Regions from separate parts of the Streptomyces sp. NPDC093097 genome, predicted to be linked through region 1. Evidence: riboswitches for the same ligand, from Rfam matches in the RefSeq annotation. Region 1 holds a riboswitch; each other region holds the start of a gene.
What was found. Region 1 has a riboswitch for thiamine pyrophosphate ahead of thiO (glycine oxidase ThiO). Riboswitches for the same ligand answer to the same signal wherever they lie in the genome.

Region 1 (9,980 bases):
CTCCTTGATCAGCCGGACCAGCTCGGCGGCGTGGCTGACGCCGTCGGGGTGCTTGACCCACTCGCCCATGGGGTCACCCGGCGGGTCGCCGCGCAGCGCGAGCATGTTGCGGATCCCGGCGTCGGCGTACTGGCCGATGATGTTGCGCAGCTCGGCGGTGGAGTGGTTGACCGCGGTCAGGTGGGCGACCGGGGTGAGGGTGGTGTCGGTGGCGATGCGCTCGGTGGCGCGGACGGTGCCGTCGCGGGAGGTGCCCCCGGCGCCGTACGTCACCGACACGAAGGTCGGGGCGACGGCCTCGATGCGGCGGATGGCGTTCCACAGCGTCCGCTCGCCCTTCTCCGTCTTCGGGGCGGCGAACTCGAACGAATAGGACCGCTTGCCGGAAGCAAGCAGGTCGCGCACGGTTCGCGCGCGATCAGTCCTGGTGGAAGCTGTTCCTAGGGCCATACGGGCAGGTTAACCACACCGCGGACGGACACCAACCGGCACCGGCGTATTGGCTGGTTGGCGCCGCTGCTGTCCACAACGTGGACATCCTGCCGCCATCCGGCGGACTCCCGCCGGGCGCCGGCGGCCCCGCTCAGCCGTCCCAGGAGCGGATCCGCTCGGCCAGCTCGGCGGCGGCCGCGCCCGGGTCGTCGGCCTCGGTGAGCGCGCGGACCACCACCACCCGGCGGGCGCCGGCCGCCAGCACCTCGTCGACGTTGCCGGCGTCGATCCCGCCGATCGCGAACCAGGGGCGCTCGGGGTTGCGCGCGGCGGCGTACCGGACCAGGTCCAGTCCGGGGGCGGGCCGGCCCGGCTTGGTGGGGGTCGGCCAACAGGGGCCGGTGCAGAAGTAGTCCACCCCGGGCTCGGTGAGCGCGGCGTCGACCTCGGCCTCGGCGTGGGTGGAGCGGCCGATCAGCGGCCCGTCGCCCAGGAGAGCGCGGGCGGCCGGGACCGGGAGGTCGCCCTGGCCGAGGTGGAGCACGTCGGCGCCCGCGGCGTGGGCGACGTCCGCGCGGTCGTTGACCGCCAGCAGCTTGCCGTGCCGCCGGCAGGCGTCCGCGAAGACCTCCAGGTGGCGCAGCTCCTCGCCGGCCTCCATGCCCTTGTCGCGCAGCTGGACGATGTCCACGCCCGAGGCCAGCACCGCGTCCAGGAACTGCGGGAGGTCGCCCTGGCGGGTGCGCGCGTCGGTGCACAGGTAGAGCCGGGCGTCGGACAGGGCCCCTCGAACGGCGGTCATCGGGCGGCTTCCCCCTCGTCGGCGGCGTACGGACCGGCCGGAACCGGTCCGTACGCCGCGCGGTTGCGGTTACGGATGCGTGGTGCGGTTGCTGCGGGACGCGGGTGCGTCAGACGGCCAGCGCCTGGGCCCGGCGCTTGACCTCCGTACCGCGATTCTCGCGCAGGGCCTGCGCCGGGGTGCCGGGCAGGGTGTCATCCGCGGTGAAGAGCCACTCCAGCATCTCCTCGTCGGTGAAGCCGTCGTCCTTGAGGAGCGTCAGCGTGCCGGCGAGCCCCTTGACGACCTTGCCGTCCTGGATGAATTCGGCGGGCACCTGGAGCACGCGGTTCTCACCGCGGCGCACGGCGATCAGCTGGCCCTCCTTCACCAGCTGCCGCACGCGGGTCACCTCGACGCCGATCTCCTCAGCGATGTCGGGGAGGGTGAGCCAGGCGGGGACGAGTCCATCGATGTTTGCGTCAATCTCGGTCACAGGACAAGCCTGCCACCTCCCACTGACAGCCGGTAGCCGGGCCTCGCCGTCGGGGGGTGCGGGCACACCGCCGGGGGACGCCCGCGGCCCCGCCGGGCCGGCGGACCGCGCTACCGCACCGCCGACTTGAGCGGAACGGCCGCGTCCGCCGCCCGCTCCCGGTCGAGCAGCGCACCGCGCTCGATGAGCCGGCGCCCCTGGGCCAGGTCCCGCGGCCGCCCCACCGCCAGCAGCGCGACCAGCCGGCCGGCGGGCCGTCCGCCGGCGGCCCCGGCCGGCTCCGCGGCGCCCGGGCCCGCCTCGCTCCGCAGCCAGAGCACCGACCAGGCGGCGCCGGTCGGATCGCCGCGCCACACCAGCTCATCGGCGTCCACATGGTGGCCGGCGTACTGCACGAACCGCCCGAACTGCTCGGACCAGAAGTACGGCACCGGGTCGTAGACCACGCCCTCCGCCGGGCCGCGGGTGATGTTCTCGGCCACCGTGCGGGGGCCCTGGAGGGCGTTGTCCCAGTGGTGGACCAGGAGCCGGGTGTCGTACCGGGTGGACGGGAAGGAGGCGCAGTCGCCGACCGCGTAGACGTCGGGGACGGAGGTGTGCAGCCGCTCGTCGGCGAGGACCGAGCCGTCCTCGGGCGAGAGGGCGACGCCGGAACCGGCCAGCCAGCCGGTGGCGGGCCGGGCGCCGATCCCGACGACGACCGCGTCGGCGGGCAGGACGGTGCCGTCGGCGAGGGTCACCGCGCCGGGGGCGACGGAGGCGACCCGGGCACCGGTGCGCAGGTCGGCGCCAGCGTCGGCGTACCAGCCGGTCATGTACGCGGCGACCTCGGCGGGCAGCGCGCCGGCCAGGGGGTGCTCGGCGGCCTCGACGACGGTGACCTCGCAGCCGGCCTCGCGGGCGGCGGTGGCGAACTCCGCGCCGATCCAGCCCGCCCCCACCACCACGATCCGGTGCTGGGCGGCGAGCACCGGGCGCAGCCGTTCGGCGTCGTCCAGGGTGCGCAGCAGGTGCACGCCGGGCAGGTCGGCGCTGCCGGGCAGGACGACCGGTTCGGCGCCGGTGGCGATCACCGCGTAGTCGTAGGCGACCGGGCCCCCGGCCGTCTCCACCACGTGGTCGGCCGGGCGCAGTGCGGTGACCGGGCGGCTGAGGTGGAGGTCGATGCCGAGGCCGGCGAAGTCGACGTCGAACGCGGAGCCCTCGGCCTTGCCGAGCAGCACGGCCTTGGACAGCGGCGGGCGGTCGTAGGGCTGGTGGGGCTCGTCGCCGAGGAGCGTGATCGCGCCGCGCCAGCCTTGTTCGCGCAGGGCGACGGCGGTCTGCACACCCGCCATCCCCGCGCCGGCGATCACCACGCGCGGCGTGCGGTCAGGGGCCTGGGGAGACTTGCTCTGCTCGCTCACCCGCCCACTCTAGGACGGCGGAGGAGGCGGCCCGCAGCAGCGCGCAACGAGATCTCTGGCACAGCGTCACCTCCCGGGACGCCGGGGCCCGCTCCGGCGGCGCTCCCTTACCGCGCCTCGCGGCCCCGTACTAGGGTGGCGGCTGCACGCACTCGCGGGAGCCCGGACGGACCGGGCTGAGAGGGAGGCTGGCCGGCCTCCGACCGTACGAACCTGATCCGGGTCATGCCGGCGAAGGGAGGGGCTGGACGCCCATGCATCCATCCACCACACCATCGAACCCGCCGCGGCCGGCCGGCCGGCACCCCGATGTGCTGGTCATCGGGGGCGGCATCGTCGGGCTGGTCACCGCCTGGCGGGCGGCCGGCCGGGGACTGCGGGTCGCGGTGGCCGACCCCGCGCCCGGCGGCGGCGCGGCCCTGGTCGCCGGCGGCATGCTGGCCGCGGTCACCGAACTGCACTACGGCGAGGAGAGGCTGCTGGGGCTCAACCTGGCCTCGGCGCAGCGCTATCCGCGCTTCACCGAGGAGCTCCAGGAGGCGAGCGGGCAGCGGATCGGCTACCGGCGCTGCGGCACCCTGGCCGTCGCCCTGGACGCCGACGACCGCGCCCACCTACGGGAGTTGCACGCCCTCCAGGTCCGGTCGGGCCTGGACTCGCAGTGGCTGACCGGGCGCGAATGCCGCCGGCTGGAGCCGATGCTCGCCCCCGGGGTGCGCGGCGGCCTCCGGGTGGACGGCGACCACCAGGTCGATCCGCGCCGGCTGGCGAGCGCCCTGCTGGCCGCCTGCGAGCGGGCCGGGGTGGTCTTCCACCGGTCGTCGGCGGAGCGGCTGACGACCGGTGGCGGGCGCGCCACGGGCGCCGAACTCGCCGACGGGACGCGGTTGGCGGCCGGCCAGGTCGTACTGGCCGGGGGCAGTCGCAGCGGCCGGCTGGCGGGCGTCCCGGAGGCGGTGCGGCCGCCGGTGCGGCCCGTCAAGGGACAGGTGCTGCGGCTGCGGCTGCCGGACGCCCTCCCGGGGGGAGGGGCGTTCCTCTCCCGCACCGTACGGGCCGTGGTCCGGGGCAATCCCGTCTACCTGGTACCGCGGGAGAGCGGTGAACTGGTCCTGGGCGCCACCAGTGAGGAGCTGGGCTGGGACACCACGATCACCGCGGGCGGCGTCTACGAACTGCTGCGGGACGCCCACGAGTTGGTCCCCGGCCTCACCGAGCTGCCCCTGGTCGAGAGCCGCGCCGGGCTGCGCCCCGGCTCCCCCGACAACGCGCCGCTGCTCGGGCCGACCGAGCTGCCCGGCCTCCACCTGGCCACCGGCCACTTCCGCAACGGCGTCCTGCTGACGCCGGTCACCGGTGACGTGATGGCCGAGGTGCTGGCCACCGGGACCGTCCCGGAAGAGGCCCGCCCCTTCTCCCCCGCGCGCTTCTCCCCCGCTTCCCAGGGGGCCCCGCGCACCCGCGCCCCAGAGGAGCTGCCCGTATGAGCGCCCCCATTACCCCCGCTCCGTCCGACGCCCCCGAGGGCCCCGCGGTGTCCGTCTCCGTCAACGGGGAGGCCCGCCGGATTCCGGGCGGGCTGACGCTCGACCGGCTGGTCGCCACGCTGTCCCAGGCACCGGCCGGGGTGGCCGCCGCGGTCAACGAGGCCGTGGTGCCGCGCTCCCAGTGGCCCGGCACCGTGCTCGGCGACGGCGACCGCGTCGAAGTGCTCACCGCCGTCCAGGGAGGCTGATCGCGGCCATGACCGACACCGCAGTCGACCCGGGGACCGCCGCCGCGGCGCCCGCCCCGGACACCGACCCCCTCACCCTCGCCGGCACCTCCTTCCGGTCCCGGCTGATCATGGGCACCGGCGGCGCGCCCAGCCTCGACGTCCTGGAGCGCGCGCTGCTGGCCTCCGGTACGGAGCTGACGACCGTCGCCATGCGGCGGCTGGACCCGACCGTGCAGGGCTCGGTGCTCTCCGTCCTGACGCGCCACGGGATCCGGGTGCTGCCGAACACCGCCGGCTGCTTCACCGCGGGCGAGGCGGTGCTCACCGCCCGGCTCGCCCGGGAGGCGCTCGGCACCGACTGGATCAAGCTGGAGGTGGTCGCCGACGAGCGGACCCTGCTGCCCGATCCCGTAGAGCTGCTGGACGCCGCCGAGACCCTGGTGGACGACGGTTTCACCGTGCTCCCGTACACCAGTGACGACCCCGTGCTGGCCCGGAAGCTGGAGGACGCCGGGTGCGCGGCGATCATGCCGCTGGGCTCGCCGATCGGCTCCGGTCTGGGCATCCGCAATCCGCACAACTTCCAGCTGATCACCGAGCGCGCGGGCGTCCCGGTGATCCTGGACGCGGGCGCGGGCACCGCTTCGGACGCCGCCCTCGCCATGGAGCTGGGCTGCGCCGCGGTGATGCTGGCGTCGGCGGTGACCCGGGCGCAGGAGCCGGAGCTGATGGCCACGGCGATGCGGCACGCGGTGGCGGCGGGCCGGCTGGCCCACCGCGCCGGCCGGATCCCGCGCCGCCACTTCGCGCTGGCGTCCTCGCCCACCGACGGCGTGCCGGAGCTGGACCCGGAGCGGCCGGCCTTCTGACGGCGGGTGCGGGACGGGGCGGGCGGCGCGCTCAGGCCGGGCCGGCGGCCGCCCCGGCCCGTTCCGCGAACTCCGGCGGGGCCGCGGTGATCACCTCGTCGAGCAGGTCCCGGGAGGCCAGCAGGGCCTCGATGGAGTCGGTGAGGCGGGCGCGCTCCCGGTGGAGCTCGCCGACCAGCTGCGGGCAGGTCGGCACCAGCCGGCCGGCGTCGTCGCGCAGGCAGGGCAGCACCTGCGCGATGGTCGCGGTGTTCAGCCCGGAGGTCAGCAGCGTGCGGATGCGGCGCACCTGGGCGAGGTCGGCCTCCTCGTAGACGCGGTAGCCGGCGGCCGTCCGCGCGGGGCTGAGCAGCCCCTGCTCCTCGTAGTAGCGCAGCAGCCGCTCGGTGGTGCCGGTCCGTCGGGCCAGCTCGCCGATCAGCAGCGTCGTCATCGCGTTCCCCCTCTGGTGCGGTACGGTCGCGCGGCCCCTCAGGGGCTGCGACCACGGCCGGGGCCGGATTATTCCGCGCCCGGCCGCGGTCCGCCGGGCCGGGCGTGTCACGGTTCCGCTGCGGTCCGCCGGGGAGGGCGACCGGGGCGGCGGGGCGTGTCGGTGCGGGCTCGTAGACTCGTCTGTCGTGGATACGACGTTGCAGGACCCTCTCGTGGGCCGGCTGCTCGACGGCCGCTATCGCGTCGAGGGGCGCATCGCCGCCGGGGGCATGGCCACCGTCTACCGGGCCGTGGACACCCGGCTGGACCGCGTGCTGGCGCTGAAGGTGATGCACCCGGGCCTGGCCGTGGACGAGGCGTTCGTGGACCGTTTCATCCGGGAGGCCAAGTCCGTCGCCCGGCTCTCGCATCCGAACGTGGTCGGCGTCTTCGACCAGGGCACCGACGGCACCTATGTCTATCTGGCCATGGAGTACGTCGCCGGCTGCACCCTGCGCGACGTGCTGCGCGAGCGCGGCGCCCTCCAGCCGCGGGCCGCGCTCGACATCCTGGAGCCGATCCTGGCGGCGCTGGGGGCCGCGCACCGCGCCGGTCTGGTGCACCGCGACATGAAGCCGGAGAACGTCCTGATCGGCGACGACGGCAGGGTCAAGGTCGCCGACTTCGGCCTGGTCCGCGCGGTGGACACGCACACCACCGCCTCCACCGGCTCGGTCCTGGGCACGGTCTCCTACCTCGCCCCCGAGCAGATGGAGCACGGCACCGCCGACGCCCGCGTCGACGTCTACGCCTGCGCCGTCGTGCTCTACGAGATGCTCACCGGCAGCAAGCCGCACACCGGCGGCACCGCGGCGCAGATCCTCTACAGCCATCTGCACGACGACGTCACCCCGCCCTCCGAGCTGGTGCCGGGCCTGGCGCCGGAGCTGGACGAGCTGGTCGCGTCGGCCACCGCCCGCTCCCCGGAGCAGCGCCCGCGGGACGCGGTGGCGCTGCTCGCCCGGGTCCGGTCGGTCCGCGCGGGGTTGACCGACGCCCAGCTGGACCTCGTCCCGCCGCGGGCCGAGGAGGCGTCCGCGGCCGACGGCGAGCCGACCGATGTGCTCCCGCGCCCGGCGGGGGTGCAGCTCGCGCTGCCCGTGGCGGGCGAGGCGGAGCTGCACCGCACCAGCAGGCTGGAGGTCCCGCCGGCGGACGCCGCACCCGAGGACGGCCGGACCACCCGGCTGCGCCCGGCGCCCGCCGCGGCGCCGGCGGCCGGCGGGCGGCTCCGGCGGCGGCGGATCGCCACGGTCGTGGCGGCGGTGCTGCTGCTCCTGGGCGTCGGCACCGGCGTCTGGTACATCAACTCCGGCCAGTTCACCAGCGTCCCGGCGGTGCTGGACATGCCGCAGGCCAAGGCCGAGCAGACGCTGCGCGACGAGGGCCTGCGGGTCAAGGTGGCGCGCGACTTCAGCCCCAACGTCGCGCGGGGCCGGGTGATGGCGACGGACCCGGCGACCGGCAAGCGGATCCGCGGCAACGGCACAGTCACCCTGGTCGTCTCCCGCGGCCCGGAGAAGGTCACCCTCCCCGATCTCGCCGGCACCCCGCTCGCGGACGCCCGGCGCAAGCTGCGCGACCTGGGCCTGGTGCCGGGCACCGAGACCCGGCAGTTCAGCGACGAGGTCGCCAAGGGCTCGGTGATCGCGACGGACCCGGCGGCGGGCAGCACCCGGCGGCCGGACACCGCGGTGGCGCTCACCGTCAGCCGGGGCGCGCCGGTGGACGTGCCGAACGTGGTCGGCGCGGAGCGCGGGGAGGCCGCGGCGACCCTGAAGGGGGCCGGCTTCCGGGTGCGCTTCGCCGACCAGCCGGTCTTCGCCCCGCAGGACAAGGGCACCGTGGCCCGGCAGACGCCCGGCGCGGGCGGCACCCTCGGCAAGGGCGAGACGGTCACCCTGACGCTCTCCAAGGGGCCGCAGATGGTCCCCGTACCGGACGTCGGCGGCCAGAACACCGCGGACGCCACCAAGGCGCTGACCGACGCCGGCTTCAAGGTCGAGGTGGACAAGCCGCTGCTGCTCCTGGGGGACAGCGTCACGTCCCAGTCGGTCGCCGCCGGTGACCAGGCGCCCAAGGGGAGCACGATCACGATCCGGCTCAAGGGAGCGCTCTGACCGGCCCGTCCCGGTGGCCGTCGGCCGTACCGGGTGCCCTGCGGACGGCCGCGGGGCAGCTGGCACCCTTGGGAGGGTGAGCACTTCCCTGTCCCCCGAGGGCGCCGCGCAGCGCGCCCGCGCACGCAATCCGGTCGGCGGCCATGTGCCGGTGGCCGGCGGCCTGGCCAAGGTGGGCCTGTCGTACGCCCGCCAGATCGGCTGCGAGGCCGTCCAGGTCTTCGTCGCCAATCCGCGCGGCTGGGCGACGCCGCCCGGCAGCCCCGAGCAGGACGCGGCGTTCCGCGAGCGCTGCGCCCAGGACGGGATCCCGGCCTATGTGCACGCGCCCTATCTGATCAACTTCGGGTCGCACACCGCGGCGACGGTCGAGAAGTCCGTGGCGTCGCTGCGCCACTCGCTGCGCCGCGGCCGGGAGATCGGCGCGCTCGGGGTGGTCGTGCACACCGGCTCGGCGACCGGCGGCCGCCCGCGGGAGACGGCGCTGGCGCAGGTCAGGGAGCAGATGCGACCGCTGCTCGACGAGCTGACGCGGGACGACGACCCCTGGCTGCTGCTGGAGCCCACCGCCGGCCAGGGTGCCTCGCTGTGCTCGTTGGCGGAGGACCTGGGGCCGTACTTCGACGCACTGGACCGCCATCCGCAGCTCGGGGTGTGCCTGGACACCTGCCACGCGTTCGCGGCCGGGCACGACATGGCGGCCCCGGGCGGGACGAAGGCGCTGCTGGACGAGCTGGTGGAGGTCACCGGCGAGGGCCGGCTGAAGCTGATCCACGCCAACGACTCCAAGGACGTGGTCGGCGCGCACAAGGACCGGCACGCCAACATCGGCGCCGGCCACATCGGTGCGGAGCCGTTCGCCGAGTTGTTCGCCCACCCCGCGACCGGCGGCGTCCCGCTGGTGATCGAGACCCCGGGCGGCGAGGCGGGCCACGCGGCGGACGTGGCGCGTCTGAAGGAGCTGCGGACGTCCTGAGCCGGTACGGGCCGGGCGGGCCGCCCTAGAGCTCCGGCCCCTCGCCCGGCTCCTCCTGGTAGGAGTAGCGCTGCTCGCGCCAGGGGTCGCCGAGGTTGTGGTAGCCGCGCTCCTCCCAGAAGCCGCGGCGGTCGGCCGTCATGTACTCCACGCCGCGGACCCACTTGGGGCCCTTCCAGGCGTAGAGGTGCGGCACGATCAGCCGGACCGGGAAGCCGTGCTCGGCGGTGAGGAGTTCGCCGGAGCGGTGGGTGGCGAAGAGGCTGTTCTCCGTGCCGAAGTCGGCGAGCCGGAGGTTGGAGCTGAAGCCGTACTCGGCCCACACCATCACATGGGTGGCCTCCGGCGCGGGCGGCGCCAGCTCCAGGATCGTACGGGTCAGCACGCCGCCCCATTCGGCACCGAGCATGCTGAACTTGGTGACGCAGTGCATGTCGGCGACGACGGTGTCATACGGCAGGGCCGTGAACTCCTCGTGCGTCCAGCAGTGCTTGGCTCCGTCGGCGGTGGCGCCGAAGACCCGGAACTCCCAGCGCTCCGGGCGGAACTTCGGGACCGGACCGTAGTGCGTAACCGGCCAGCCCCGCTGCAGCCGCTGTCCCGGAGGAAGCGCGGCCTCCTCATCGCGACTTTCCGGCTGACCCATGCCCCCATGGTGTCAGACGGCGAAGGGTGCCGATGACCAGGGCGGTATGGAATCGGGCAAACC
Region 2 (9,980 bases), on a different contig from region 1:
CAGGTCCAGGCCGATCACATCGTCGTGATCCTGGACTGCTGCCATGCGGGCGCGGCCGTCTCCCATGTGCGTCCGACCCTGCACACGCCCGGCGAGACGGGCGGGCGCATCGCGCTGCTGGTGGCGGCCGACAAGGGGTTGAAGGCGAAGTCGCCCACCGAGGACGGGCCGAGCTTCTTCACCGGTGCGTTCGTCGAGGCCGCCCGGCGGCCCGCTCCGCGCGGCGGTCGCCACCTGAGCCTCAGCGATCTCGCCCAGTCCGTGAAGCAGCAGGTGGAGGAGTACAACGAGGGTTTGGGGCCGCTGGACCTGAAGCGGGTACCGACACCGCTCACGCTGCACGGCTCCGCGGCGGACCACCCCTGGCTCCCCAACACGGCGCACATACCCGGCAGTTCGGCGGACGCCTCCCCCGCGTCCCCGGCACCGGAGCAGCCCGCGGCACCGGGCGGCACGGCCTCCGGGGCCGCGGCCCGTCCCGAGGAGGCCACGGCCCCGGCCGACGCCGCCCCGCCGGCCGAGGAGCCGGCTCCGTCCGGGCTGAACTGGCCGTGGGACTATCCCGCGCCGCTGCGCCCCGTGCTCCCGCGGCCGAAGGAGTTCGGCCGGCTCCAGGTCCGGTCCCGGCCGGGGAGCGTGGTGCCGATCACCGGTGAGCCGGGCGTCGGCAAGAAATGCCTCACCGAAGCCTTCCTGCGGGCGCCGGACGGCTCACGCGCGGCCATGCCCAAGAACCCCTATGTGCTGCGGCTCGACCTCGACCCCATCCGCTACCAGAGCCCCGTCCCGGCGCTGCGCGCCCTCCAGTTCGCCCTGGGGCTGAACCGCTACCGCAGCGGCGGCACCCCGGTGGACACCGACTTCGCGGCGTCCCGGGAGCAGGCGGTGGCGGAGCTGGCCCGACGGGTCGGCGGGCGGCCCCTGGTCGTGTACATCACCTTCCGCACGACGCGCTCCGAGCGTCGCCAGATCCACGACGACCTGGAACGGCTGCTGGCCTACCCGATCTTCCGCGACGCCATGGTCCTGGTCGTCTCCGCCCGGGATCTGGAGGGGCTCACCGGGGCCGGCCAGCTTCTGCCGGCGGCGGCGGTGAACGTACCTCCGCTCAGCCCGGAGCAGGCCGCCGAGCTGGTGGAACTCCTGCTGAAGGAACGGGACATCACCGGCGTCGACCCCGCCGCGGCGCTGCGGCTGTCCGGTGAGGAGTCCATCGCGTTCCGCCCGACGGTGCTGACGCACGCCGTGGCCGGCCTCGACCTCCGGCTGAGTGCCGGCGGCGCGGAACCGCACGACGGCATGCTCGCCGAGGAGATCCGCCGCGCCGCCCACTACGTGGTCGGGCCGGCACTCGTCGAATCGGGCTGCCGGCTCGAGGAGGGCTCCGCCCCGGGCGCGCTCGCCTTCCTGCTCGCCTGGACGCAGCTGGGCTCACCGCCGCTCTCCGTGACCGCGCTGCCCACGGCGCTGGCTCCCCTGCAACGGGCCGTCCCCTGGCTGCGCAAGTCGGGTGTGCTCGTCGACAGCGTGCCGGGGGACACCTCGAAGGTGGCCGTCAGCCCGGCCGCCGCGGAGGCGTTCAAGGAGATCCACCGGCGGCTCCAGCTGCCGCCCGAGGACCGGTTCTGGGAGCACCACCTTCCGGCCTTCCTGCTGGGGGAGCCGGAGCCCACCGAGGCACGGGCGGACCAGATCGTCGGCGACGCCACGGCCCGCCTGCTCGACCACGTCCATGACTTCGCCGGTGCGGACAGCAGGGAGGAGGGCGGTTTCCACGTCGTGCGCGCGCTGGAGCGGGCGCTCGACGAGCTCGACGACCTGCCGGAGAGCCCGCCCGCGGTGGAGTGGCCCCGCACCCGCTCGGTCGTGGTGACCAACCTCCTCGCCCTCTCCGACGAGGCGCCGATCCTCGCGGTCGACCTCAAGGACGCCGAGGCCGAACTCGTCGCGATCCGCCGGCGCCTGGACGACCCGTCCGTCCGCGGGACGCTCTCCGGAGTGCGGCTGGGCATCGCGCAGATCAACGTCCTGTCCCGGTTCTCGCCCGAGACACCGGGCATCCACGACAGCCTCTCCCAGGTGCTCACCCAGCTCTGGGGAGAGATCGTCCGGCAGCCGCTCCTCAGCCATGAGGACATCAACACGCTCGACCGCCTGACCGTCATGTGCGCGCGCCGTTTCGACATGGCCGGCGACGTGGTCAACTTCCGCGGCCTGGTGCTGGACTACGTGTCCGACACGGTCATCCAGGACTACTCCCTCGGCCGGGCGAGCCGCACCCTCGCCCTCGCGGGCTGGGGGCTGGGCACCGCCGAACTCACCGACGACGAGGAGGAGCACCGCCGGATAGCGCGGCGCGGCCGGTCCCTGCTGGACAGCCTGGAGGAGGGGATCAGGGCCGCGCCCAGCGGCGGGCTGCGGAACCTGATGCACCGGCTCAGCCTGCTCCAGGCCAGGACGAGCACCGATCCGCAGGAGACGGCGGGGCATCTGATCGATGCCTGCCGGCACGGGCAGCGGTTCGACCAGCCCCGGGTCTGGCGCGCGCACGAGGACGTCCTCGACCGCATCCTCCACCGCGAAGACGCCGAAGAGGTGCTCGGTACGCTGCTCGCCCTCCTCCTGACGGTCGAGGACGACGCCTACGAGGAGACCATCGAGCCGAACACCCGCTGGCGGGCCGCCTCCCAGGCGACCAACATCTACAAGAAGCTCCGCACCGCGCTCCCCGCCCAGGAGCGGCTCGCGGCGCTGAAGCGGGTCGCCCGGTTCGCGGCCTCCACCTGGTCCAGCGCCGAGGCCCAAGCGGTGTTCGGCTCCTTCTTCATCCCCGTCACGGCCTCGGCCCGGGAGGCGCAAGGCGAGCACCGCGAGGTGCTGCGCGATCTCAGGGAGCTGAAGGCGAGCCTGGACCGGGCGCTCGTGGACAACCCGAGCTGGATGGTGGTGCGGAGCTGGCTGACCATCGTCTCCATGCTGCGCGAGCGGTCCTGGTCCGCGGCGCTCGCCGAATCCGCCGGGCCGGAGCTCCGGCGGTGGAGCGGCATCGTGCGGGCCAACGCCGACACCGGGAATCCGGAGGCCTGGGAGATCTTCTGCGGCTTCGACCTCCTGCACGAGGCGGAGTCCCCGCTCGCCCTGCCGGGTCCGCGCCTCCTTCGCCCCACCCCCGCCGGCGACCAGGCCCCGCCGCTGCGCCGTGCGTACGAGGAACGCCGCGCCACGATCGACCTCTTCGAGCGGACGCACGGGCAGAGCGTCACCTGGTTCAGGATGCACAACGCCGTGGAGCAACAGGTCCTTCACGAGGAGGCGGCCACCACCGGGCGGAGCATCGACGCGGACGCCGTCGAGCGCGTCTACAGCCTGCTGGGTGGCAAGGAACTGCGCCCCACGGCCGAGTTCCGGATCATCAAGGCGCAGGACCAGCTGGCGGCCTGGCTGTTCGCCAAGGCCGCGAAGTCCGCCGATCTCAAGCTCCGGGCCGTGCCCGAGCACAAGCTCGGCGAGCTGGTCTGCACCCGTGCGGACGCCCTTCTCCGGCAGGCCGTGTGGGAGCTGCATCCCGGAGAGCTCCAGAGCCGCCTGCTGGAGACCGCGCGCCGGGAGCTCGCCGAGCTGCCGCATGCCGCCCCCGGGCACTGGAGCTCGGTGCTGCGCCTGCGCACGGCGCGGGCCTACGCCCCGTCACTCGCTCCTCAGCTCGGCGCCCTGGCCGAGCTGGACGCCCTGTTCACCGACGAGGACAGCGCCGGCTTCCTGGAGTTGGCGGCGGCCCTCACCGACCTGGGGGAGCGGACCTCCAGCGCCGAACGGCAGCCCTTCACGGCGCGGCTGGAGGCGTTCGGAGCCAATGTCGACTCGGTCCATCAACTCGCGCTGTTCCACCTCGAACAGGCCGAATGGCTCTGTGGGTTCGTACCGCTGAAGTGGCACCCGGACCACAGCGACCCGTCCTTCCGCCTGCCCTCCGGAGTGCGGGAGGAGGAACGCCTCGCACGGAGTCTGCTGAGCGCGTGGTCGTGCTTCAACGCGGTGGTCTGGCTGGACCCGGACGACTGGTCCCGCCGGGTCCAGACGGCCGTGGGGCAGGGACGCCTGCTGGCCCTGGCGTCGCTGGTCTGGGGCACCGGGGCGGGCGAGGTGCTGGGCCTGGGGCAGGGGTACCCGGGCTCCGCCGAGGACCTCGGGCACGCGTTCCTCGACTTCGCCGCCCGGCACTCCACCAGCCGCTGCCGGTTCGCGGCGCTGCGGTTCCTGGACGTGCTGAGCGGCCGGCTCTCGGCGTCGGCCCGGTCCGACGTCCGCGAGGCCGACTGATCCGCGCCGGGGGCCGGCCGGTCCCGAGGCCGGTGACGTGAGGGCGGAGGCTCAGGGAGAGCCCCCGCCCTCACGTCCGCCGATTCAGTCGGCCAACGGCAGATAGACGCGGTTGCCGGCCGCCGCGAACTCCCTGGACTTCTCCAGCATTCCGGCCCGGATCTCCTCGGGGCTCGCGCCCTGACCACCGCCGAACTGCTCGGTGATGCTTCGGCTGATCTTCATCGAGCAGAACTTCGGCCCGCACATCGAGCAGAAGTGGGCCGTCTTGGCCGGCTCGGCGGGCAGCGTCGCGTCATGGAAGGCGCGTGCGGTGTCCGGGTCGAGGGCCAGGTTGAACTGGTCCTCCCAGCGGAACTCGAAGCGGGCGTCGGAAAGCGCGTCGTCCCATTCCTGGGCGCCCGGGTGGCCCTTGGCCAGGTCCGCCGCGTGGGCCGCGATCTTGTACGTGATGACGCCGGTCTTGACGTCGTCGCGGTCCGGGAGGCCCAGGTGCTCCTTGGGCGTGACGTAGCAGAGCATCGCGGTGCCCCACCAGGCGATCATCGCGGCGCCGATACCGGAGGTGATGTGGTCGTAGGCGGGCGCGATGTCGGTGGTGAGCGGGCCGAGCGTGTAGAACGGGGCCTCCTCGCAGATCTCCTGCTGGAGGTCGATGTTCTCCTTGATCTTGTGCATCGGGACGTGGCCCGGGCCCTCGATCATGGTCTGCACGCCGTGCCGCTTGGCGACGGTGTTCAGCTCGCCGAGCGTCCTCAACTCGGCGAACTGCGCCTCGTCGTTGGCGTCCGCGATGGAGCCGGGGCGCAGGCCGTCACCGAGCGAGAAGGTGACGTCGTAGGCGGCGAGGATGTCGCAGAGTTCCTCGAAGTGGGTGTAGAGGAACGACTCCTGATGGTGCGCCAGGCACCAGGCCGCCATGATCGAGCCGCCGCGGGAGACGATGCCGGTCTTGCGGTTGGCGGTGAGCGGGACGTAGCGGAGCAGCACACCGGCGTGCACCGTCATGTAGTCGACGCCCTGCTCGGCCTGCTCGATGATGGTGTCCTTGTAGATCTCCCAGGTCAGCTCCTCGGCCTTGCCGTCGACCTTCTCCAGGGCCTGGTAGAGGGGGACGGTGCCGATGGGCACGGGGGAGTTGCGGAGCACCCACTCGCGGGTGGTGTGGATGTTGCGGCCGGTGGAGAGGTCCATGACCGTGTCGGCGCCCCAGCGGGTCGCCCAGGTCATCTTCTCCACCTCCTCCTCGATCGACGAAGTGACCGCGGAATTGCCGATGTTGGCGTTCACCTTCACCAGGAAGTTCTTGCCGATGATCATCGGCTCGATCTCCGGGTGGTTGATGTTGGCCGGCAGCACCGCGCGCCCGGCCGCGATCTCGTCGCGCACGAACTCCGGGCTCACGTTCTCGCGGACGGCGACGTACTCCATCTCCGCGGTGATCTCGCCGCGTTGGGCGTATGCGAGCTGGGTGACCGGGGCACCGTCCCGGCCGCGGCGCGGCTGACGCGGCCGGCCCGGGAAGACCGCGTCGAGGTTCCGCAGGCCCCCGCGCGGTGAGGTGTGCTTGATCCCGTCGTCCTCGGGCCGCATCGGGCGGCCCGCGTACTCCTCGGTGTCGCCGCGGGCGATGATCCAGTTCTCCCGCAGCGGCGCCAGACCGCGGCGGACATCGGTTTCGATATGGGGGTCGGTGTACGGCCCTGACGTGTCGTAGAGCGTCACGTCCTTGCCGTTGGTGAGGTGCACCCGCCGGACCGGGACCCGGAGGTCCGGACGCGATCCGGAGACATAGCCCTTGTGCCAGCCGATCCCCGGCTTCTCGCCGTCGGTCGAGGCGCTTTCGGGCGTGCGTGCATCCTGCAGAGTCATAAAGACCCAACTCCCTACGCCGGCATTACCCGGTAACAGGTTCGGCGGTCGACGCAGCGGCTTCCGTCGAGCGGTGTTTCACGTGAAACACCGCGGGGACGGAGGTCAGCGCCCTCTCAGCCCGGTGCTCCGAGCTCCCGCGATTGCAAAGGTGGCACCACGGTAGCGGCCGATGCGGCGGCGTGAACAGGGGCCCCACGGGTTCTTGCAATGATCGGGCGATGAGCCCTCCCGAAGCCCTGCACGCCCCCGCCGCCCCTGCGCACACCCACAGCCATGGGCCGGCCACCCCGGTCTCCCGGCATCTGCGCAAGGTCATCGCCGCGGTTCTGATCCCGTTCGCGGCCGCCGTCGTGATCGGTCTGCTCGTCCTCTGGCCCGGTGGCGCGCCCTCGCACAAACCGTCCGGTGTGGGCTTCGACCAGCCCACGGAAAGCGCCCGGATCACCAAGGTCGAGGAGGTGGACTGCGCGGCGGTGCACGCCGAGCAGCCCGCCGCCCCCGGAGGCCGGCCGGGGGCCGGGGGCGCGGCCCGGGACAAACCCTGCGAACAGGCGACGGTCAGGGTGACCACGGGGGAGAACACCGGCCGGACCTTCCAGACAGTGGTGACGCCGGACGCCCTGCGCCACTACACAACCGGTCAGGACGTGGTCGTCTCCTACTCCCCCAAGGCGCCGAAGGAACTCCAGTACGCGGTGACCGACGTCGACCGCACCGTTCCGATGTGGGTGCTGGCCGGGATCTTTGCCTTCGCAGTGGTGATCATCGGGCGACTGCGCGGGGTGCTGGCGCTGGTGGCGCTGGCGGCCAGCTTCGGCCTGCTGACGGTCTTCATCCTGCCGGCGATCCTCCAGGGCTCCGATCCGCTGGTGGTGGCGATGGTCGGCGGCAGCGCGATCATGCTGATCGCGCTCTACCTGAGCCACGGGCTGACGGCCCGTACGTCCGTGGCGGTGCTCGGCACCCTCGTCTCGCTGCTCCTCATCGGGCTGCTGGGCTCGGTGTTCATCAACTGGGCGCTGCTGACCGGCAACACGGACGACACCACGGGCCTGGTGCACGGGCTGTACCCGGACATCGAGATCCGCGGCCTGCTGCTGGCGAGCGTCATCATCGGTTCGCTGGGGGTGCTCGACGATGTGACGGTGACCCAGACGGCCGCGGTGTGGGAGCTCAAGGACGCGGATCCGTCGGCGGGTTGGCGCAAGCTGTACGGGGCGGCGATGCGGATCGGGCGCGACCATATCGCCTCCGTGGTGAACACCCTGGTCATGGCCTACGCGGGCGCCGCACTGCCGCTGCTCCTGCTGTTCTCGATCGCGCAGAGCAGCGTCGGCACGGTCGCCAGTAGCGAGGTGGTCGCGGAGGAGATCGTCCGCACCCTCGTGGGCAGCATCGGGCTGGTCGCGTCGGTGCCGGTGACGACCCTGCTGGCGGCCCTGGTGGTCTCGGCGGACCGCCCGGGGCCGGGCGGTGCGGACGCCGGAGGACGAGGCGGGCGCCGGGCCGCGCGGGGACGGCGCCGCAAGCGCTGAGCGCGCCGCACCGGGGGCGGGGCGATCCGGTGCGGCGGAGGCCGGCGAAGTGCCGGGAGCACGGCGGGTGTTGGGGTGTCGGGGCAGCGGCGGGCGGTGCCCGGCCGAGCGGCCGTGACGACGGGATGGAGCGGCACCGGCGGCCGGTGGGATCACCCGGCCCGGGCCTCCGTCAGGATCCGGTCCAGCGCGGCGTCCAGGGTGTCGCAGACCTCTTCCTTGCCGAGCGGAACGATCCGGTCCGTGCGGTCCAGGAAGGCGACCAGCGGCGGCGCACTGGCCCGGAACAGGGCGCGCTCGGCGCCGACTTGGAGGCTGATGTAGACGTCGCCGAGGTGCTCGGGGGAGGACGGCTCGACTCTCACGTCCCCCTCGCCGGCCGGGCGGCTCAGCCCGTCCAGCAGTAGCTCGCGGCCGAACACCCAGGTCACGGGCGCATCGCCGGGAAGGTCGAAGGTGAGGCGGACGGCGTAGGGGTCGCCGCTGTCGAAATCCAATTCCACCGGGATCCGGAAGGCGAGTTCCTCCGAGACAAGGAAGCTCATGATCACTTCTGCCTGAACCGTGTCGTTCATCAACCACTGCCCCGCACTTGATCGGAGATGGCCGGGAATCATCCCCTGAAGCCCTATTGACGCCATCGTCGGTCACGTGCAGGCAGATCACAAGGAGTGAGTTTTCAGATACTGATAGAGAAGGCGAGTGTCGTTAGTACCCTCTCCGCCTTTTTTCGTAGTCGGTTCGTAACTGTCTGCAATCGGTGCACTTCCGTCGCAGGAAGAGAAACCGCCAGCGCGGCGGCGGCCGAGCCGACCCGAATGGGGATAGCCGAACACACCGTGCCCAAGGCATATTCCTGGCGCTCGTAGGCGACTTGACCGCGACGCACCGTAGCCAGCCGATTCATCAGATCGCCCTCGGAACGCACCGAGAACGGCGTCATCGACTGCACGGGATAGCGCGCCAGATGTTCTTTCCGGGCCTCTTCGTCGAGCTGCGCCAGCAGGCACTGCCCGATCGCATGGGCATGGGCGGTGGAGCGGAAGTCGACCCATTGCTCGACCGGCGGCCGCGCCGGATCATCGGTTATCGCCACCACTTCCACCTCGCCCTCCCGATAGACGGCGAAGTAGACGGCGGCGCCCAGTTCGCGGCCCGCCGCGGCCAGCACGTCGGCCAGCTCGCTGCGCCGCCGCCGTGCGACCCCGGCCCGGCCGATGGCCTCGGCGGCCTCCCCGAGGACGAAGACACCGTTCTCCCGGCGCAGATAGCCCTCGTGGGTCATCGTCCGCAGCAGGTGGTAGGCGGTGGGGAGCGGGATCCCCGCCTCTCGCGCCAGTTGTTTGGCGGGCGCGCCGCCGTCGTGCGCGGCCACCGCCTCCAGGAGCCGCAGCGCCCGCTGCACCGACCCGATCAGGGTGGGATGCGTGCCGGACTCGTCGTTGTCGATCGCCAACGCCAACCCCCACGTCCGAGCGCCTTGGTCCCGCGGCCCCGGCCACGGGAACCGCTCCCGCGACCGCGCGTCTCCCAGGACGTCCGACCCGACGCCCGGCCCGCTCGCTCGGAGCATTCCGGAACATCGGCATCCGGAAGACGCCTGCGCTCCGCACTCTAGCCCGGCCGGTCCGCAACATCAGCCGAAAGCCCGGGAGTTACCCCCGGCCGGGCATCCCGCCGGCGCCGATGACCGAACGGAACGCCGCACCGCCTCACGGTGAGCAGGCGCAACGTCCTGGGTGCCGGTCCCCCGGGGACGGCCGGCGGTCCGTCCTCCGAACCGCGTTCGACTCCGTCGCGGGATGTCGGCCCGGGCCGAGAACGCCGGACGCCCTGCTCCCGGGTGGGGGGCAGGGCGTCATCGGGCGGTGCGGGTCGGACAGTACCGGTCGGTCGGGACGCGGCCTACCAGTCGCTCTTCGACGAGGACGAGGAACCGGTGAACCTGCGCACGAGGTAGATGACACCGGCGATCAGGGCCGCCGCGACCAGCACCTTGAAGAGCAGGCCGATCAGGAAGCCGAGTGCGGTGGTGATCAGTCCGCCGAAGACGACGATCAGGATGACGGGCACCACGACCCAGGTGACCCACCACGGAAGCCCTGCGAGTATCCCCTTACCAGCCACTGCTCTGCCCTGCTTTCTGTCTGTCGCGATCTAGTCGGTCTCTGCCGCTCCGGTGGCACCGTCTGCGATCCGCGTCTGCCGCACCGCGTTTCCGGTTCCCCTGTACACCAACGATGCTAGGCG
Region 3 (9,980 bases), on a different contig from region 1:
TCGCTCCCCGGGTCCGACAGCGACCCAGTGAAACCGCAGAAGAAGAGCGCGGGGCGCAACCTGCGCGCCGCCATAGGGGTCGGCGTCGGACTCGGCGCGGTCATCCTCGCCTCGCTCTTCGTCTACAAGCCGGTGTTCATCGGCGTCATAGCGCTCGCCGTCGTCGTAGGCCTGTGGGAACTGACCTCGCGGCTGGCGGAGCGCAAGGACATCCGGGTGCCGCTGGTGCCGCTCGCGGTCGGCGGCACCGCCATGGTGATCGCCGGATACGTGCGCGGCGCCGAGGGGGCGTGGGTGGCGATGGCGCTCACCGCGCTCGCCGTCCTGGTCTGGCGGATGACGGAGGCGCCCCAGAACTACCTCCGGGACGTCACCGCCGGAGTCTTCGCGACGTTCTACGTCCCGTTCCTGGCGACGTTCGTGGCCCTGATGCTGGCGGCCGCGGACGACGGGCCGCAGCGGGTGCTGACATTCCTGCTGCTGACGGTCGTCAGCGACACCGGCGCCTACGCGGTCGGCTGGCGCTTCGGGAAGAAGAAGCTCGCGCCGCGGATCAGCCCGGGCAAGACCCGCGAGGGACTCGTCGGCGCGGTGCTCTTCGCGATGGTGGCGGGCGCGCTGTGCATGGAGTTCCTGATCAAGGGGGGCGCCTGGTGGGAGGGGTTGCTGCTCGGCCTGGCGGTCGCGGTCAGTGCCACCCTCGGCGACCTCGGCGAATCCATGATCAAGCGGGACCTCGGCATCAAGGACATGGGCACCCTGCTGCCCGGCCACGGCGGCATCATGGACCGGCTGGACTCCCTGCTGCCGACCGCCCCGGTGGTCTGGCTGCTGTTCGTGATCTTCGTGGGATCCGGCTGAGCGCCGCCGGTTACCCTTGAGGGCGCGCTGCTCGTTCGCGGCGCGCCCTTTCCGTCTCCGCGACCGCGGGGGCGATCCGTGAGGTCCCCTGGTTCCGGCCCCGTCCGGCCCCTGGCTCCGCGTCGGCGGAAGCCGCCCGGCCTCGTCGCACAGAGGAGTTTGCACCCATGGCACGCCCGGCCCCGGGAGAACTGACGTTTGTCGCCCCCCGCGGCGCCAAGAAGCCCCCTCGGCACCTCGCCGACCTCGACCCGGCCGAGCGCCGCGAGGCGGTGGCCGCGATCGGCGAGAAGCCGTTCCGCGCCAAGCAGCTGTCGCAGCACTACTTCGCCCGCTACGCGCACGACCCGGCGCAGTGGACCGACATCCCCGCGGCGGCGCGCGAGAAGCTGGCCGCCGAGCTGCTCCCTGACCTGATGTCGGTGGTGCGGCACATCTCGTGCGACGACGACACCACCCGCAAGACCCTGTGGCGGCTGCACGACGGCACCCTCGTCGAGTCGGTGCTGATGCGCTACCCGGACCGGGTCACCATGTGCATCTCCTCGCAGGCCGGCTGCGGGATGAACTGCCCGTTCTGCGCCACCGGCCAGGCCGGTCTGGACCGCAACCTCTCCACCGCCGAGATCGTGCACCAGATCGTCGACGGGATGCGGGCGCTGCGCGACGGCGAGGTGCCCGGGGGCCCGGCGCGACTGTCCAACATCGTCTTCATGGGCATGGGCGAGCCGCTCGCCAACTACAAGCGGGTGGTCGGCGCCATCCGGCGGCTGACCGATCCCGAGCCGGACGGGCTGGGCCTCTCCCAGCGCGGGATCACCGTCTCCACCGTCGGGCTGGTCCCGGCGATCCTGCGGTTCGCCGACGAGGGCTTCAAGTGCCGGCTCGCGGTGTCGCTGCACGCGCCGGACGACGAACTGCGAGACACCCTCGTACCGGTGAACACCCGCTGGAAGGTCCGCGAAGTGCTGGACGCGGCCTGGGAGTACGCCGAGAAGTCCGGCCGCCGGGTCTCGATCGAGTACGCCCTGATCCGCGACATCAACGACCAGGCGTGGCGCGGTGATCTGCTGGGACGCCTGCTCAAGGGCAAGCGGGTCCATGTCAACCTCATTCCGCTGAATCCGACGCCGGGTTCGAAGTGGACGGCCTCGCGGCCCGAGGACGAGCGGGCGTTCGTACGGGCCATCGAGGCACACGGTGTGCCCGTGACCGTCCGGGACACCCGCGGCCAGGAGATCGACGGCGCCTGCGGTCAGCTCGCGGCCTCCGAGCGCTGAGCGCCCGCTGGTACGGTGGCGTGGAATAAACGCACATTCATTCCGACAGGGGAGCGCCACAGCGCTGAGAGTGCGGTCACGTCGTAGCCCTACGGCGCCCGCAGACCCTTGAACCTCGCCCGGGTCATTCCGGGTAGGAAGTTCGGTCGTCACTCATGCTGTTGCGCCCCGCCCATCGCCCGTTGCCGAACGTCACCGACGCAGTGCGCAGCGGACATCGGGCGGGGCCGCGTCTCTTCCTGGCCAGCCAGGAGGAAATCAGTGAGCACCACCAGCAGGATCACCGCGGCAGCGCTCGCTGCCGCGGCCGGCATCACCGCACTCGCCGGGTGCGGCAGCTCGGGCAGCGGCGGCAGCGCGGACGCCAAGACCGTCACGCTCGTCAGCCATGACTCGTTCAACGCCTCCAAAACCGTTCTGGCCGCCTTCGAGAAGGAGACCGGCTACAAGGTCAAGGTGCTCAGGGGCGGGGACGCCGGCAAGGCCGTCAACCAGGCGATCCTGTCCAAGGACAACCCGCAGGGCGACGTCTTCTTCGGCATAGACAACACCCTGCTCTCGCGCGGCCTGAACGCCGGCATCTTCACCCCCTACAAGGCCCAGGGACTGGACGACGTCCCGGCCGACCTCCAACTCGACAAGGACGCCCACCGCGTCACACCCCTCGACTACGGCGACATCTGCGTCAACTACGACCGCGCCTACTTCACCGAGCACCAGCTCGCGCCGCCGCAGACCTTCGACGACCTGCTCAAGCCGCAGTACAAGAACCTGCTGGTCACCGAGAACTCCGCCACCTCCTCTCCGGGGCTCGCCTTCCAGCTCGGCACCATCGCCGCCCACGGCGAGGCCGGCTGGCCGGACTACTGGAAGAAGCTCAAGGCCAACGGCGTCGAGGTCGTGGACAGTTGGGAGCAGGCGTACAACGAGCGCTTCTCGGGCTCCGCGGCCGGCAAGGGCAAGGGGGACAAGCCGCTGGTGGTCTCCTACGCCTCCAGTCCGCCCGCCGAGGTGATGGGCAAGAAGCCCGCGCCCAAGGAGGCCCCGACCGGTGTCGCGACCGGCACCTGCTTCCGGCAGATCGAATTCGGCGGTCTGCTCAAGGGCGCCAAGAACGAGAAGGGCGGCAAGGCACTGCTCGACTTCCTCCTGTCGAAGAAGTTCCAGGAGGACATGCCGCTGCAGATGTTCGTCAACCCGGCGCGCAAGGACGCCAAGGTGCCGGAACTGTTCACCCACTACGGCACCGCGATCGACAAGCCGGCGACGCTCGCACCGGCGACGATCACGCAGAACCGCGAACAGTGGATCAAGCAGTGGTCCTCGCTCGTTCTGAAGTAGCCCGCACCCGCCTCAGGAGGCCCGCGCGCGCAACGGCGGTGCGGCTCGGCCTGATGGCCGTGCCGCTCGCCTTCTTCGCGGCGTTCTTCGCCTATCCGGTCGTCGCGATCGTCGGGCGCGGGCTGAAGGACGGCGGGCAGTGGCAACTCGGGCGGTTCGGTGCGGTCCTCAGTGATCCGGACGTCCTCCACGTGCTGTGGTTCACCGTGTGGCAGGCCGCCGCCTCGACCGTGCTGACACTGCTCGTCGCGCTGCCCGGCGCGTATGTCTTCGCCCGCTTCGACTTCCCCGGAAAGCAGGTGCTGCGGGCGGTGGTGGCGGTGCCGTTCGTCCTGCCCACCGTCGTCGTCGGCTCGGCCTTCCTGGCCCTCGTGGGCCGGGGCGGACTGCTGGACGACCTGTGGGGCGTGCGGCTTGACACCTCGGTGTGGGCGATCCTGCTGGCGCACGTCTTCTTCAACTACGCCGTCGTCGTCCGCACCGTCGGTGGGCTCTGGGCCCAACTCGACCCGCGGCAGGAAGAGGCGGCCCGGGTCCTGGGAGCGGGGCGGTTCGCGGCCTGGCGGAGGGTGACACTGCCCGCGCTGGGACCTGCCGTGGCCGCCGCGGCGCTGATGGTGTTCCTCTTCACCTTCACCTCCTTCGGAGTCGTGCAGATCCTGGGCGGGCCCACGTTCTCCACGCTGGAGGTGGAGATCTACCGGCAGACCGCCGACTTCCTCGATCTGCCCACCGCCGCCGTACTGACCGTGATCCAGTTCGCTGCCGTACTGGGCCTGTTGGGACTGCACGCCTGGACCGTGCGGCGCCGCGAATCGACCCTGCGGCTCGTCGACGCCTCCCGGACCGCACGCCGACCGCACGGCCGTGGCCAATGGGCGCTGCTGTGGGGCACGCTCGCCGTCATCGTAGTGCTGCTCGTCCTGCCCCTGGCCGTGCTCGTCGAGCGGTCCTTCGCCGGGCCGCACGGCTTCGGCCTGGTCTTCTACGAGACGCTGCACTCCGCCGCGGCAGCCGACACCACCTTCGCCGTCGCCCCCCTCGACGCCCTCTGGAACTCCCTCGCCTACGGCGCCGCGGCCACCGCGATCGCCCTGCTGATCGGCGGACTGGCGGCGGCCGCCCTCACCCGGGCGCGGCCGGTGCCCGGCCCGTCGGGGCGCACACCGCTGATCACCCGGCTCCTGCGCGGCTTCGACGCGCTGCTGATGCTGCCTCTCGGCGTCTCCGCCGTGACCGTCGGCTTCGGTTTCCTGATCACCCTCGACAAGCCGCCGCTGGACCTGCGGGAGTCGTGGTGGCTGGTGCCGCTCGCGCAGGCCCTGGTGGGCGCGCCGTTCGTGGTCCGTACGATGCTGCCCGTCCTGCGGGCGGTCGACGGCCGGCTGCGGGAGGCCGCGGCCGTCCTCGGCGCCTCGCCCTGGCGGGTCTGGCGCGAGGTGGACCTGCCGATGGTGCGGCGTGCCCTGCTCATCGCGGCGGGCTTCGCCTTCGCCGTCTCGCTCGGTGAATTCGGTGCGACCGTGTTCCTCGCACGGCCGGACCAGCCGACCCTGCCGGTGGCCGTGGCGCGGCTGCTGGGCCGCGCGGGGGAGTACAACTACGGCCAGGCGATGGCCCTGTCGACCATGCTGATGGTGGTGTGCGCGGGTGCCCTGCTGGTCCTGGAACGCATCCGTCCCCTGCCCCGAACCGGCTCGGCCGGCGGCACGCCCATCGACCACTCCGGGGAGTTCTAGATGACCGCCCAGACCGGGGCCACGACACCGAAGATGCTGCGGCTGGACGGTGTCACCGTCCGCTTCGGCACACCTGGCGCGCCCCCCGCCCTCGATGCGGTCGACCTCGACGTCGCGGCGCACGAAACCGTCTGCGTCCTGGGCCCCAGCGGCAGCGGCAAGTCCACCCTGCTGCGGGTGGTGGCCGGGCTGCAGCACACCGACGAGGGCGCCGTGCTGCTGGACGGACGCGACCAGGCGGGGGTGCCCACGCACCGGCGTGGCGTCGGGCTGATGTTCCAGGACCACCAGCTCTTTCCGCAGCGTGATGTCGCGGGGAACGTGGCCTTCGGGCTGCGGATGCGGGGCTCCTCCCGCACCGAGCAGGAGCGCACCGTCGCCGAACTGCTGGAACTCGTCGGCCTGCCCGGGGCGCAGCGCAGGGCCGTGGCCTCGCTGTCCGGCGGTGAGCAGCAGCGGGTCGCACTGGCCCGTGCGCTCGCCCCGCGCCCGCAGCTGTTGATGCTCGACGAGCCGCTCGGACAGCTCGACCGGGGGCTGCGCGAGCGGCTGATCGTCGAACTGCGGCGACTTTTCCGCGAGTTGGGGACGACGGTGCTCGCCGTCACCCACGACCAGGGCGAGGCGTTCGCGCTCGCCGACCGGGTCGTGGTGATGCGGGACGGCCGGATAGCCCAGAGCGGCACCCCCTTGGACGTCTGGCAGCGGCCCGCCAACGCCTTCGTCGCCCGCTTCCTCGGCTTCGACAACGTGGTCGAGGCGACCGTGCAGGGCGAGGTCGCCGCCACCCCCTGGGGCAAGGTGCCCGTCCCGGAGGGGACGTCGGACGGCCCCTGCCGCCTGCTCGTCCGCCCGGCCGGCGTCCGGCTGACCTCTCCGGCGGACGGGCTGCCCTGTACGGTCGCGGCTCGTACCTTCCGCGGCACGCATGTGGCGCTGCTGCTCCAGCCGGCGGGCGCACCGCAGATAGAGGCGGCCTGCCCACTGAGCGAGGCGCCGGAGACGGGAGACCGGGTGGGGATCTCCTTCGCCGCCGAGGACGTGGTGGTGCTGGACTCCGCGGACGAATAGCCGTGCCACGTAACGCTGTTGTGCCATGGATCGCTCCTGTCGGACCGGGTGCCACTGGGCCCTGTCGTCACACTCCCGTCTGCCGGGCGGTGTCCGGCACGCACTCCGCCCGGCCTGCCCTTCGGGCAGACGACAGGACCTAGGTGCGCTGGGGAGGGTCGGGGCGACGGCCCTGCGGGACGACCAGCCCCAGTTCGTAGGCGAGGATCACCGCCTGGGCGCGGTCGCGCAGGCCCATCTTTGCGAAGAGCCGGTTGATGTGGGTCTTGACGGTGTGGTCGGTGATCGTCAGCCGCGCGGCGATCTCCGCGTTCGACATGCCCTGGGCGATGTGGATGAGCACCTCCACTTCGCGGCCGGTCAGTTCCTGCACCGTGCGCACGGGAAGCGGAGCCGACCGTTGCCTGACGAACTCTCCGATCAGCCGCTTGGTCAGTTCGGGCGCCAGCAGCGCATTGCCTTCCGCCACCACCCTGACCGCATGCAGGAGTTCGGGGAACGTCGTGTCCTTGAGCAGAAACCCGCTGGCCCCGGCCGCGAGCGCGTCATACACGTATTCGTCGAGGCCGAACGTCGTCAGCATCAGTGCCTTGGTGGCGCCACCGGATGCCTGAGTGATCTCGCGTGCGGCCTCGATGCCGTTCTTGTGGGGCATCCGGATGTCCAGCAGAGCGAGGTCGGGACGCTGCTCCGCGGCGACCCGGACCGCCTGGACGCCGTCCTCCGCCTCGCCCACCACCTCGATGTCGTCCTGAGTGCCGAGGAGGTTGACGAATCCGGTGCGGACGATGGCCTGGTCGTCGGCCACGATTGCTCTGATCACCACGGGATTTCCGCCTCTACGAGAAAGCCGCCGTCCGGGCCGGGTCCGGCGGTCAGCGTCCCGCCGAGCAGCGCTGTCCGCTCCTGCATCCCGGCCAGGCCGTGGCCGCTGTGCACCGCGCCGGGCGGGCCCGGCCCGTCGTCCGCGATCCGGACCGCCAGCCGATCGGGCTGGTAGCCGATCTCCACGAGCGCATGGGCGCCCGGGGCATGCCGGCGCACGTTGGTCAGCCCCTCCTGCACGATGCGGTACGCGGACAACTCGCAGGACGTGGGCAGTTCGACCCGGTCGCCACTGATCCGCAGCTCCACCTCACCCCCCACCGACCGGTGCTGCGCTATCAGATCACCGAGGGCGTCCAGAGTCGGCTGCGGTGCCGTGCCGGCGTGGTCCCCGGGGCCCGTGCGCAGCACTCTCAGCAACCGGTGCAGCTCCGCCATCGACGCGCGGGCGGACGCAGCGATCTGCTGAAAGCCCTGGCGGGCCTGCGGCGACAGATCCGGTGTGGTGTAGGTCGCGCTCTCCGCCTGCACCGCGATCACCGAGACCGAGTGCGCCACGACATCGTGCAACTCGCGGGCGATCGCTGCCCGTTCGGCCTCCGCGGCCTGCCGTCGCTCCATCACGAGGACCCGGGCCTGTGCGGCGGCCCGCTCGCGCTGTGTCTCCTCGCGCGCGCGTACCGCGTCGCCCATCGACACCGCGGCCAGGATCGCCACGGTCAGGACGAACCACTCGGCGAGCAGGTCGAGGGAGTACAACCGCGGATGCCAGGATGCGATGTGCCAGGCGTTCACGGCCAGGGAAAGCACCGAACCGCCGCCGACGAGCAACGCCGGATGCGCGACGCGGTGACGTCCGAGGGCGTAGCACGCCAGGAGTCCGCTGACGGCCGCCGCGATATAGAGGTCCGATCCGGCCGCGAAGCTCACCAGCACCGCGACGGCCGACACTGCCGCCGAGGCCGGGTGCGCACGACGCCACGACAGCGCCGCCGTGGACAACAGCACGCCGACCGCGATCACTGCCGAGTGCCGCGGCACGACCACGAGTTCCACAGCCGCGAACGCGGTGAGTGCCGCGCCGGAGAGCCAGGGATAGAAGGGTGACGCGATCCACGCGCTCAGCCGCTGCCGGAGAGAAGTGCTCATGCCGATATCTTTTCGGCTCGCGGTGGTGGGTGGCGTCGCCGCACGGGTTGAACCCTGGCGGTCATGTCATGCCACGGGTTGACGTCGAAGTTCGGTTGCTCGTTTGACGCTCCGCGCCACGGCCGTCCATAGCCTCGTGATCAAGGCGAGGACGGGAGCGTCATGAAGAATCAACTCACCTGCAAAACAAAGGACTTGGAGCCTCGTGGCGGGCCGGCGGGGGAGCCGAGCGCGTCGCGACGCGAGGGCGGCGTGCACCGCGGACGCAGGAACCACGAGGTCTGGGTATGGAGCGTCTGCGCGGTCGCCGCGGCCGGCCTCGGGCTCCTCACCACCCTTCCCCCGCACCGTACATGGGGCCTCTTCGCGGCGACCGGATACGGCTGCGCGGCAGTGGCAGCCGCGCTGCGGGCAAGAGGTCGGCTCACACACCGCGTCCCCACTGCCATCGCCGAACTGCCCGCGATACTGGCCGTGGTGGGCGCCGTGGTCCTGCCGCTGCTGCTTCTCGTGCTGACCGACAGTGCACAGCTTGAGGTCGCGGTCGTCGAGCGCTCGGGTGACCTCCTGCTGAGCTCCGGCAGCCCCTACATACCCACACCCGCCACGGTCCCGGACTTCAACCCGTACCTGCCCGGCATGGCGGTATTCGGGCTGCCGCACGCGATGTTCGGTGACGGACCGCTGACGGACGCACGATGGTGGATGGCCGGCGTCTTCCTCCTGACGATGGCCGGCGCGGCGACCACGCTCGTCCGCCGAGCGCGGACCGAGCACGATCACCGTCCCGGGCGCCGCACCGTTTCCCCTCGCCATACCGCCCGCATACTGCTGTGGCTCGCCGCCTGTCCGCTGGTGGCCCTGCCGCTGGCCGTCGGTGGGATCGACCTCCCCGTGATCGGCCTGATGTGCTGGGGCCTGGCCACGGCCGGAGGGGGCAAGCCGGGGCGTGCGGGGCTGCTGCTCGGCGCCGCGGCGGCGCTGAAGTGGACTGCCTGGCCCGCTGTGCCCGTCGCCCTTGTGCTGCTGGCCGCGCGGCATGGCCGCCGCCGGGCTCTCAGCTGCGCCGCGGCGATCACGATAACGGTGGCGGCAGCGGTGGTCCCCTTCCTGATCACCTCTCCCGGCGCCTTCGTCGAGAACGTCCTGGCGTTCCCGCTGGGGCTGGGGGCGACGGCATCCCCTGCCGAAAGCCCGCTGCCCGGGCATCTCCTGGCCGCCTACGTCCCCGGGGGGACGCTGATCGCGATGGTGCTGCTGGCGGTTGCCGCCGTAGGTACCGCCGTCTCGCTGCTGATACGCCCTCCGCGGACGGTGCGGACGGCAGCCGACCGACTGGCCCTCGGCCTTGCACTGGCCATGGCCCTGATGCCGGCCACCCGCTTCGGGTACCTCGTCTACCCCGCGGTGCTTTGGGCGTGGCCGCGCCTGGCCCGGACCGTGACGAGATCACGTGCGGCGGTGTACCGCCGGACCCCGCCGCGGCCTCACTGAGGAAGCTCGTACACAGAGGGAGGACGTATGCAGAGCAGGCAGCGTGGGGACGCAGGCAGAACAATTACGTACGCGTCGCCCCACCTCAGAGAAAGGAGGCGGCGGCCCCCACTCAGACCTCTCCGCCGAGGAACCGGCAGGGCTGCCAGCCGCGGAGACGGGACTGAGCGAAGGCCCTCCGATGACGGCGGTCCGGCCTCACGACTCAGCGCGACGCGAG

Region 2: linked by a shared signal. The riboswitch ahead of thiC (phosphomethylpyrimidine synthase ThiC) and the one ahead of thiO (glycine oxidase ThiO) in region 1 are both predicted to bind thiamine pyrophosphate.
Region 3: linked by a shared signal. The riboswitch ahead of ACIQE0_RS17625 (thiamine ABC transporter substrate binding subunit) and the one ahead of thiO (glycine oxidase ThiO) in region 1 are both predicted to bind thiamine pyrophosphate.

What each region holds. Positions count from the first base shown of each region.
Region 1 is NZ_JBIVOW010000010.1:289,399-299,378, forward strand. Features, by position in the region: gene metF (methylenetetrahydrofolate reductase [NAD(P)H]) at 1-450, opposite strand, end outside; gene thiE (thiamine phosphate synthase) at 584-1,234, opposite strand; gene ACIQE0_RS19795 (Rv2175c family DNA-binding protein) at 1,344-1,709, opposite strand; gene ACIQE0_RS19800 (FAD-dependent oxidoreductase) at 1,820-3,115, opposite strand; TPP riboswitch at 3,260-3,372, shown strand; gene thiO (glycine oxidase ThiO) at 3,370-4,602, shown strand; gene thiS (sulfur carrier protein ThiS) at 4,599-4,850, shown strand; gene ACIQE0_RS19815 (thiazole synthase) at 4,859-5,701, shown strand; gene ACIQE0_RS19820 (MerR family transcriptional regulator) at 5,733-6,134, opposite strand; gene pknB (Stk1 family PASTA domain-containing Ser/Thr kinase) at 6,322-8,295, shown strand; gene ACIQE0_RS19830 (deoxyribonuclease IV) at 8,372-9,271, shown strand; gene ACIQE0_RS19835 (sulfite oxidase-like oxidoreductase) at 9,297-9,917, opposite strand.
Region 2 is NZ_JBIVOW010000004.1:349,594-359,573, forward strand. Features, by position in the region: gene ACIQE0_RS09315 (caspase family protein) at 1-4,320, shown strand, start outside; gene thiC (phosphomethylpyrimidine synthase ThiC) at 4,405-6,192, opposite strand; TPP riboswitch at 6,187-6,343, opposite strand; gene ACIQE0_RS09325 (YibE/F family protein) at 6,414-7,730, shown strand; gene ACIQE0_RS09330 (SsgA family sporulation/cell division regulator) at 7,883-8,305, opposite strand; gene ACIQE0_RS09335 (IclR family transcriptional regulator C-terminal domain-containing protein) at 8,410-9,186, opposite strand; gene ACIQE0_RS09340 (DUF5326 family protein) at 9,636-9,857, opposite strand.
Region 3 is NZ_JBIVOW010000009.1:92,982-102,961, reverse strand. Features, by position in the region: gene ACIQE0_RS17635 (phosphatidate cytidylyltransferase) at 1-861, shown strand, start outside; gene rlmN (23S rRNA (adenine(2503)-C(2))-methyltransferase RlmN) at 1,029-2,141, shown strand; TPP riboswitch at 2,179-2,299, shown strand; gene ACIQE0_RS17625 (thiamine ABC transporter substrate binding subunit) at 2,403-3,482, shown strand; gene ACIQE0_RS17620 (ABC transporter permease) at 3,521-5,221, shown strand; gene ACIQE0_RS17615 (ABC transporter ATP-binding protein) at 5,222-6,292, shown strand; gene ACIQE0_RS17610 (response regulator transcription factor) at 6,432-7,118, opposite strand; gene ACIQE0_RS17605 (sensor histidine kinase) at 7,112-8,266, opposite strand; gene ACIQE0_RS17600 (glycosyltransferase 87 family protein) at 8,429-9,760, shown strand; gene ACIQE0_RS17595 (hypothetical protein) at 9,959-9,980, opposite strand, start outside.